DNA from 2 places in the Qipengyuania sp. R86523 genome. Region 1 is predicted to be linked to the other one. Evidence: predicted binding sites of a transcription regulator. Region 1 holds the regulator's gene; the other holds the start of a gene.
What was found. Region 1 encodes LexA, which represses DNA repair genes until DNA is damaged. Its sites were predicted from a motif close to GTTCCNCNCTTGTTCT; they were not measured.
Positions count from the first base shown of each region.

Region 2: a site for LexA is predicted at 1,663-1,678, ahead of uvrA (excinuclease ABC subunit UvrA). Genes of this name have one in related genera too.

Region 1 is NZ_CP138997.1:660,265-664,652, forward strand. Features, by position in the region: gene trpD (anthranilate phosphoribosyltransferase) at 1-721, shown strand, start outside; gene trpC (indole-3-glycerol phosphate synthase TrpC) at 723-1,508, shown strand; gene lexA (transcriptional repressor LexA) at 1,656-2,345, shown strand; gene SJY12_RS03250 (ComEC/Rec2 family competence protein) at 2,364-4,388, opposite strand, start outside.
Region 2 is NZ_CP138997.1:950,285-954,672, forward strand. Features, by position in the region: gene uvrA (excinuclease ABC subunit UvrA) at 1-1,651, opposite strand, end outside; gene SJY12_RS04605 (diguanylate cyclase domain-containing protein) at 1,947-3,125, shown strand; gene SJY12_RS04610 (lysozyme) at 3,298-4,218, shown strand; gene thpR (RNA 2',3'-cyclic phosphodiesterase) at 4,296-4,388, shown strand, end outside.

The DNA of each region.
Region 1 (4,388 bases):
CCTGGTCGTGGCGGCCTGCGGCGTCCCAGTGGCCAAGCACGGCAACCGCGCTGCCAGCAGCAAGGCGGGCGCGGCCGATACGCTCGAGGCGCTCGGACTCGACATGGAAGCGGCAGGCCGCAGCGCGGAGAAGACGCTCGCCGAACTGGGCATATGTTTCCTGTTCGCCAAGAACCACCACCCGGCAATGGGGCGGATCCAGCCCATCCGCCAGAAGCTCGGGGTGCGCACGATCTTCAACCTGATGGGGCCGCTTTCCAATCCCGCCGGGGTCCGGCGCCAGCTGATCGGTATCGCCCGCCCCGCTTATGTGCCGATCTATGCCGCGGCCAAGGCCCGGCTCGGAACCGAGCGCAGCTTCATCGCCTCGGGCGACGAGGGCCTCGACGAACTCAGCCTCGCGGGCGGCAACGAACTGGCCGACGTGACGGGCAACAGCTTCGAAATGCGCCGCGTGCTGGCAGTGCAGGCCAATCTGCCGCACGCCCCGGTCGAAGCCATCCGCGGCGGCGATCCGGCGCACAACGCCCGCGCGCTCGAGGCGCTGCTGGCAGGCACCCCCGGCCCCTATCGCGATGCGGTGCTGTTCAACGCATCCGCCACGCTGATCGTCGCCGGCCGGACCGACGATTGGACCGAAGGCGCCCAGATCGCTGCCGAGGCGCTCGATTCCGGCGCTGCCCTGACCCTCCTGCGCGACTGGATCGCACTGAGCGTTTGACATGAACAAGCTGGAAGAAATCTGCGCCACCAAGCGCGAAGAAGTGGCTGCCCGCAAGCAGGAACGCTCGCTGTCCGATCTCGAAACCGCGATCCGTGCGCAGACCCCGCCGCGCGGGTTTCAGGCTGCACTCGCCCGCGCGCAGGATGACGGCTTCGGACTTATTGCCGAGATCAAGAAAGCCTCGCCGTCGAAGGGCCTGATCCGCGCCGATTTCGAGCCGGCGGCGCATGCCAGGGCCTATGCCGCAGGGGGCGCGGCATGCCTTTCCGTGCTGACCGATGCGCCCTATTTCCAAGGCCATGAGGATTACCTCATCGCCGCCCGCGAGGCCTGCGACCTGCCCGTCCTGCGCAAGGATTTCATGGTCGACCCGTGGCAGGTCGCCGAAGCACGCGCGCTCGGTGCCGATGCCATCCTGATCATCGTCGCGGCGCTCGATGACAGCGTCATGGCCGAGATCGAGGCGGCCGCGCTCGACCATTCGATGGATGTGCTAATCGAAGTCCACGACGCCGCCGAAATGGACCGCGCAGCGCGGCTTTCCTCGCGGCTCATCGGGGTGAACAACCGCGACCTGAAAACCTTCACCACCGATCTCGCAACGACCGAGCAGCTTGCCCCGCGGGCGCCGGCGGAAAGCCTGCTGGTGGGCGAGAGCGGGATCAGCTCGCATGCGGATTGTGCCCGTCTCGCAGATTCGGGTGTGCGCAGCTTCCTCGTTGGTGAGAGCCTGATGCGGCAGGCCGATGTCGCTGCTGCGACCAGGACGCTGCTGCACGGCTGAACCGTCGCGCCCGGGGCAAAGCAGGAACAGCTGTTCTCGCCTCCATACCGCTAAACCGGCGCAATTGCTTGACTTGCCGATTCGGGTTGCCTACTTGTTCCGTATTCGTTCACAGCTTTGTGAACAGGCGATACGGGAGTTCGCACCATGCTGACCGCCAAGCAGCACGAATTGATCCGCTTTATCCAGCAACGCCTGGAAGACACCGGCATTTCCCCGAGTTTCGAGGAAATGAAGGAAGCCCTCGACCTCAAGAGCAAGTCGGGCGTTCACCGCCTGATCTCGGCGCTCGAGGAACGCGGTTTCATCCGCCGGCTGCCCAACCGTGCACGCGCACTGGAAGTGGTCAAGCTTCCCGAAGACGCAGTTACCGGGAGCGACAAGCCCAGTGCTGCGAACGCCCTGGTCGGGGCGGCAATGCCGACCAAGACCGTGGCACCCGAACCCGCCAACGACATCATCGACGTGCCGCTGCACGGACGGATCGCCGCCGGCGCGCCGATCGAGGCGATCGAAGGCCAGTCGAGCATGCCGGTTCCCGCTGCCCTGCTCGGTCCCGGCGAACATTACGCGCTCGAAGTCTCGGGCAATTCGATGATCGAGGCCGGCATTTTCGATGGCGACTTCGCTCTCGTGAAACGGACCGACAGCGCGCGCGATGGCGAAATCGTGGTGGCGCTGGTCGACAACGAGGAAGCCACGCTCAAATATCTGCGCAAGGACGCGGGGCGCGTGATCCTCGATCCGGCCAATGGCGCCTATGACCCCCAGGTCTACGATGCGCACCGCGTTCAGGTGCAGGGCAAGCTCGCCGGGCTATTGCGCCGCTATCACTGATGGTACGCGCACCGCGCCCTATCGGCGCGGGGCCGGCCACCAGCCATGCGCACCCTGGTCCTGCGCGACCGTATCGATGCGTTCGCGATCGAGATAAACCGCGACGCCGCCTTCGCGTTGCAGATAGCGCCGATCGGCCTTGAGCCAACGCGGCCGGCAGCTGCGCGGCAGGAAGCGGTCGGCCACGACGATATCGGCCTTCCCGCAGGCTGCGGCCAGCGCACGCTCGGCGATCAAGTCGCGATTGCGGGCCACGAGCACGCTCCATGTCTTCCCGCTTCTCTCGACGGGGAGCACGCAGAACTCGGGGCTGCACCGGCTCTGCGGCCACGCCGCGATGGCCATGGGCTCGCGGTCGGTTCCGGCCAGTTCGAGCAGGTTCTGCTGCGCATAGCCCCCGGCACTGTCGCGGAGGACGAGCAGGCGGTCGGCCTGGCTGGCAATACCCAGATCGCGCCCGTCACGGGTGATCAGCAGGTCGGGAACCGGGGCTGTCACGATCAGGATCGTGGACAGCGCGATCGGCACCGCGCCCCACAGTCTTGCCCTGCCCTGCCACAACGCCAGCCACAGTGCACCGCCGATATAGAGCGCCATCGTGCCCATGCCGATGCGGGGCGACAGTTTGACCGAACCGGGTTGCTCGGCGAAGAAATGCGCGATCGCCAGCAGCACGTCGAGTGACTGGCCGACCAGCCACCAGGCCGGCGCCCCCGCCCCCACCAGATCGAGGAAGAGCGCGAGCGCAACCAGCGGCATCGATACGAAGGTTACCAGCGGGATCGCGATCAGATTGGCCGCCGCGCCGTAGAGCCCAGCACGGTGGAAATGGAACAGCACGATCGGAATCAGCGTGAATTCGATGACCAGCCCGGTCAGGAACAGCATCGCTGCACGCCGTGCCAGGCGCGATAGCCAGCTTTCCTCGCGCGGCGCTAGGAAGCTGCGGACCCAAGCGGCATTGTGGAGCGAGACAATGGCGATGACCGCGGCAAAGCTCATCTGGAAACTCGGCCCGACCAGCAATTCCGGCCAGAGCGCCAGCACCACGCCGGCGGCGATCGCGACCATCCGCAGCGACAGGGGTTCGCGCCCCAGGGCCAGCGCGACGAGCACGAGCAAGGCGCCGATGCAGCTGCGAACGGTCGGCACCTGCGCGCCGGTAAGCAGCGTGTAGCCGATGCCCGCAAGCGCGGCTGCACCCGCCGCCACCAACGGCAACCGCACGCGCAGCGCCAGCCAAGGCCAGGCTGCCAGCAGTTTCAGCACCACCAGATAGGTCGCGGCGATAATCGCGCTGACATGCAGGCCGCTGATCGAAAGCAGATGGGTCAGCCCGGCATCGCGCATGGCTTCTTCGTCGGCCTCGGGGATCGCACCGCGGTCGCCGCTCGCCAGCGTGGCCGCGATGGCGCCCGCCGTCCCGTCGAGATTGCGCCGCACATGCGCCGACAGGCGGCGCTGGATCACGGCGATCGACACAAGCGTCTCCGCGGGCGGTTCGACGAGTTCGACGTCACCGACCACCGATCCGGTGGCCGACAGGCCATCGAACCAAGCCCGCCGCGCGAAATTGTAAGCACCCGGCACGATCGGCGGCGATGGCGGCATCAACCGCGCGCTCAGACGGATCCGTGCCCCTTCGCGCAGCTGCGGCCCGTCGGCTTCCAGCGGCAGATTGACGCGGTAGGCGACTGCCCGGGCTGTCTCGGGGTCGCGTGCTGCCAGCACCAGCCTTACCCGTCCTTCCGCCGGCTGTTCCTCGCGCGCGAGGATCCGTCCATCGATCCGTTCGAACCGCGGATAGGGGATCGGCTCGGCACCCACTGTCGCCGACCGCGCCCAGACCAGCGCGGTGCCCGCTGATATGGCGAGGGCAATCGAAAGCAGCGCAGCAAGCGCATAATTACGGTTCTCGCGGCCGCGCCATGCGGTGATGGCTGCGAAGGCTACGACCAGCGAACCGGCGATCACGGCGAGCCATTGCCACGGCCCGGCAAGGAGGAACCACAGCCCGATGCCGCAGCCGAAAGCGACCGCCAG
Region 2 (4,388 bases), 290 kb from region 1:
GGTGGAGGCCGATGCTGGGTTCGTCGAGAACGTAGAGCACGCCCGACAGCCCGCTGCCGATCTGGCTGGCGAGGCGGATGCGCTGGCTCTCGCCGCCGCTCAGCGTACCTGAAGTACGGTCGAGGTTGAGATAGTCGAGCCCGACATTGTCGAGGAAGCCCAGCCGCTCGTTGATTTCCTTGAGGATGGCCTTGGCGATCTGCGCCTGCTGGTCGGTCAGATGTCCGTCGAGCCCGAGGAACCACGCCTTGGCATCCGCGACGCTCATCTGCGTGGGGGTGGCGATGTCGGTCGGGCCCGCGGGGCCGGGGATCTTGACGCTGAGCGCCTTGGGATTGAGCCGCTTGCCATTGCAGGTCTCGCAAGGCTGCGCGGTCTGGAACTTGGCCAGCTCCTCGCGCATCCACGCGCTCTCGGTCTGGAGCATGCGGCGGTTGAGATTGCCGATCACGCCCTCGAACGGCTTCTTGACGGTGTAGCTCTTGCGCCCGTCCTTGAAGGTAAGCGGGATCGCGCGGCCCTTGGTGCCGTGGAGGATGATGTCGCGGATTTCCTTGTCGAACTCCTGCCACGGGGTGGTCAGGTCGAACTCGTATTCCTTCGCGAGGGAGGCGAGCACCTGCATGTAATAGGGCGACGGCGGGTTGCTCTTCGCCCAGGGCACCACCGCGCCCTTCTTGAGGCTGAGCGCCTCGTTGGGGACGACCAGCTGCGGGTCGAACAGCTGCTTCTCGCCGATGCCGTCGCAGGTCGGGCAGGCGCCCTGCGGCGCGTTGAAGGAAAACAGGCGCGGTTCGACTTCCTCGATCGTGAAGCCGCTGACCGGGCAGGAGAATTTCTCGGAGAAGACGATGCGGTTGGCGGGCAGTCCCGCGCCCTTCATCGCGCCGCCGGCCGCGGCTTCCTCGTCCTCGCGCCCCGGCACTGCGCCATCGGCGAGATCGACATAGGCGAGCCCCTCGGCCAGCTTGAGCGCGGTTTCGAAACTGTCGGCGAGACGGGTCTCGATGCCCTCCTTCACCGCGAGCCGGTCGACCACCACCTCGATGTCGTGCTTGAACTTCTTGTCGAGCGCGGGCGCGTCCTCGATCGCATGAAGCTCGCCGTCGATGCGGACGCGGGTGAAGCCCGCCTTCTGCCATTCGGCCAGTTCCTTGCGGTATTCGCCCTTGCGCCCGCGCACCACGGGGGCGAGCAGGTAGATGCGCGTGCCCTCGGGCAGTTCCATTACCCGGTCGACCATGTTGGAGACGGTCTGCGCCTCGATCGGCAGTCCCGTGGCGGGCGAATAGGGTACGCCCACGCGCGCCCACAGCAGGCGCATGTAGTCGTAGATCTCGGTCACTGTCGCGACGGTCGAGCGCGGGTTGCGGCTGGTGGTCTTCTGCTCGATCGAGATCGCGGGTGAGAGGCCGTCGATATGCTCGACATCGGGCTTCTGCATCATCTCGAGGAACTGGCGCGCATAGGCGGAGAGGCTCTCGACATAGCGCCGCTGCCCTTCGGCATAGATCGTGTCGAAGGCGAGGCTCGACTTGCCCGAACCGCTGAGGCCGGTGATCACGATCAGGCTGTCGCGCGGCAGGTCGATGTCGACGCCCTTGAGATTGTGTTCACGCGCGCCGCGGACGGAAATTTTGGTGAGTGCCATGAAGGAAACGTGTTCCCGAATTGTTCGCTAGGGTCAAGGGCGGGTACGGGCCGAACGCAAGGGCGGCCGCAGTGGTGCCGCGAATGTGGGTTCGCCGGCGCGATTTACAACGCTGCCGATCAATTGCAGCGGGCAGCGGGCACCGATCGATTGTCAAACCATTGTCACAATCGAGCTACCGGTAGGGGCACGGTCGTGGCAGGCTACTACATGGTGATTTTCGCGTTGGAGTTCGTTAACCAATTGGCGCTATGCCGCAGCGCCCGCGATGCGCGGGACACGAAGGGTCGCACCATTGTTCACCGATAGCCGTTTTGACGACACTGCGAGCCAGGGGCTCACGCGGCTGGCGGTCGATCCTTTCGAGATCGAGCGCGAGGCGGTCATTGCCATGCTCGAGCGCGAACGTCGCTCAGTTCTGGCGAGCATGATCGGGCTGGCCATGCTCGCCGCCGGTGTCGCCATGCTGCCCAACGCGGCTGCCATGACGGTCCTCCTGCTGCTGCGCGCGGCGTCCTTCGTCTATACGCACAAGGCTGTCGGCGAGCTCGAACGCGTGATGCGAGCACGCAAGCCTGCGCAATCGGCCAGACGGGTCGTCCTGTTCGCCATGTGCCTGACCGGCATCACGCTGGCGCTGATGCTGTGGCCGCCGCCGCCCGACAGTTCGGTCGTGGCCGTCAATCTGGTTCGCGGCGTAGTGGTAATCGTTGTGACGCTCATCGCCGTCACCCTTGCCGCCCTGCCAGTGGCACGCGACGCCATGTTGGCGAGCTTCTGGCTCACCGTGCTGGGGATGATTGTCCTGCATCCCGGGGTGCAGCATCCTGCGCTGGTGGTCATGCTTGCGCTGATCGTCATCGGGATACGCATCTACAGCGCTTCCACCGGCGAGCACATCCAGAGCGCGGCGAAAGTGCTGGTCGAGAACCGCCAGTTGTCGGAAGACTTGGCCGATGCGCTGGCGCATGCGGAATTCCTCAGCTGGCGCGATCCGCTTACGGGTCTGTTCAACCGCCGCAAGCTGTTCGAGGAAACGCGGATCGAACGCAGCACCCAGCCGCGCCACCTGATGACCATCGATCTCGACCGGTTCAAGGCGATCAACGACACTTACGGTCACGGCGTTGGCGACCACGTGCTGATCGCGACGGCCGATGCCATTCGCGAATGGGGCGGCACCCTGCCCGCAGCCGCCGGGCACCAGGCGTTCCGGCTGGGCGGCGAGGAATTCCTCGTGATCACGCGCGGGCTGGACGATGGCGCGGCGGCCGACGCTGCCGAACGCCTCCGCAGCGCGATCGCGCAGATCGCCCGCGGGTTCACCGAGCACCCCGATATCCGTATTTCGGCCTCGATCGGCCTGACCGGCTGGCGCTTCGGCGAGGGCCTGGACGATGCGCTGCTGCGCGCCGATGCAGCGTGCTACGAAGCGAAGAACACCGGCCGCAACCGCGTGCGCCGCGCCGCCTGACGGGCACCCGCCACCGACCGGGCGTTGCCCCGCCGGGACGAGCCGAGGACCATCGAGCCGCCCCACCCGTTGATTGGGAAAGACCGACACCGCGCCGGGTTCACGAAATCGCGTACCCCGGACCAGACTTGCAGGTGTCTTCATTCGAATATCAACGAAAGGTGCCCTGCCAATGGAAATGGACACCGCGCACAGGAAGCAATCATCAGGCCCCACCGGGCAGAACACAGCGCGAAACAACCGGAACGCCGATGCACTGCAGGCGATTCTCGACGAACTGGACAGGCCGCTCGACGCGGTCGACTGGTCGCATACGACATTGCGCGGCAGCCGCGGCGAAGGCCCGCGAAGCCTGCTCAAGCGGTTGCGCCGCGAACGCCAGCACCGCCGTGAATTGCGCCGTGCGCGCCGGGCCGCCGCACAGGCCTTCGATGTCAGGCCGCATCTATCGACCCGCAAGCGGGCAACACTGATGCTGGGTGCGGGGGCGCTCGGCCTTGCAGCCTTTACCGGCCCGCCCCGCCCTGCGCCCGTCGCCCCGTCCAATACGGCGGACATGACCGCGCAATATGCCGAAGGCGTGCGCAAGCCGGCACCGCTGCTGACGGCGAGCGACACGTTCAAGCAGGCGCTGATCGAAGAGGAAGGCGTGCGCTACACCGTTTACCGCGATGTCGCGGGCTACCCTACGGTGGGCGTCGGCCATCTGGTCGAACCGGAAGACAGGCTGCGCGTCGGTGACCGGGTCAGCGAGGAACGGGTGCTGGCGTTTCTCGATGCCGATCTCGCCGAAGCCGAGGAAGGCGTGCGCCAGCTGGTCGGCGACCTGCCGTTGCACCAGCACGAATTCGATGCGCTTCTCGACCTGGTTTACAATGTCGGTATCGGCAATGTGTCGCCGAGCGAGAGCCCGCGGCTGAACGCCGCGATCGATGCCGGCGATTACGACGCGATCGCGGCCGAGCTGGACTATACGCATGCCGGCGGCCAATTCGCCAAAGGCTTGCAATATCGCAGCGAACGTCGCGCGAAAATCTTCATGGAAGCGGCCTATGAAGACCCGCGCGAGATGCCCGGGCTCGCCTCCACCTGATCGCTTTCAGCTCATCCTTCACGGGATTTTCCGCCAAAGGCGGCGGACTGTCCCCTACCGTCCTGTAGACCCGAACCATGTACCACCGCCTTTTCGTCGGCATCCGCCCTCCCGCAGCGATCCGCGACGCGCTGATCGACCTGATGGAGGGCGTCGATGCGGTGCGGTGG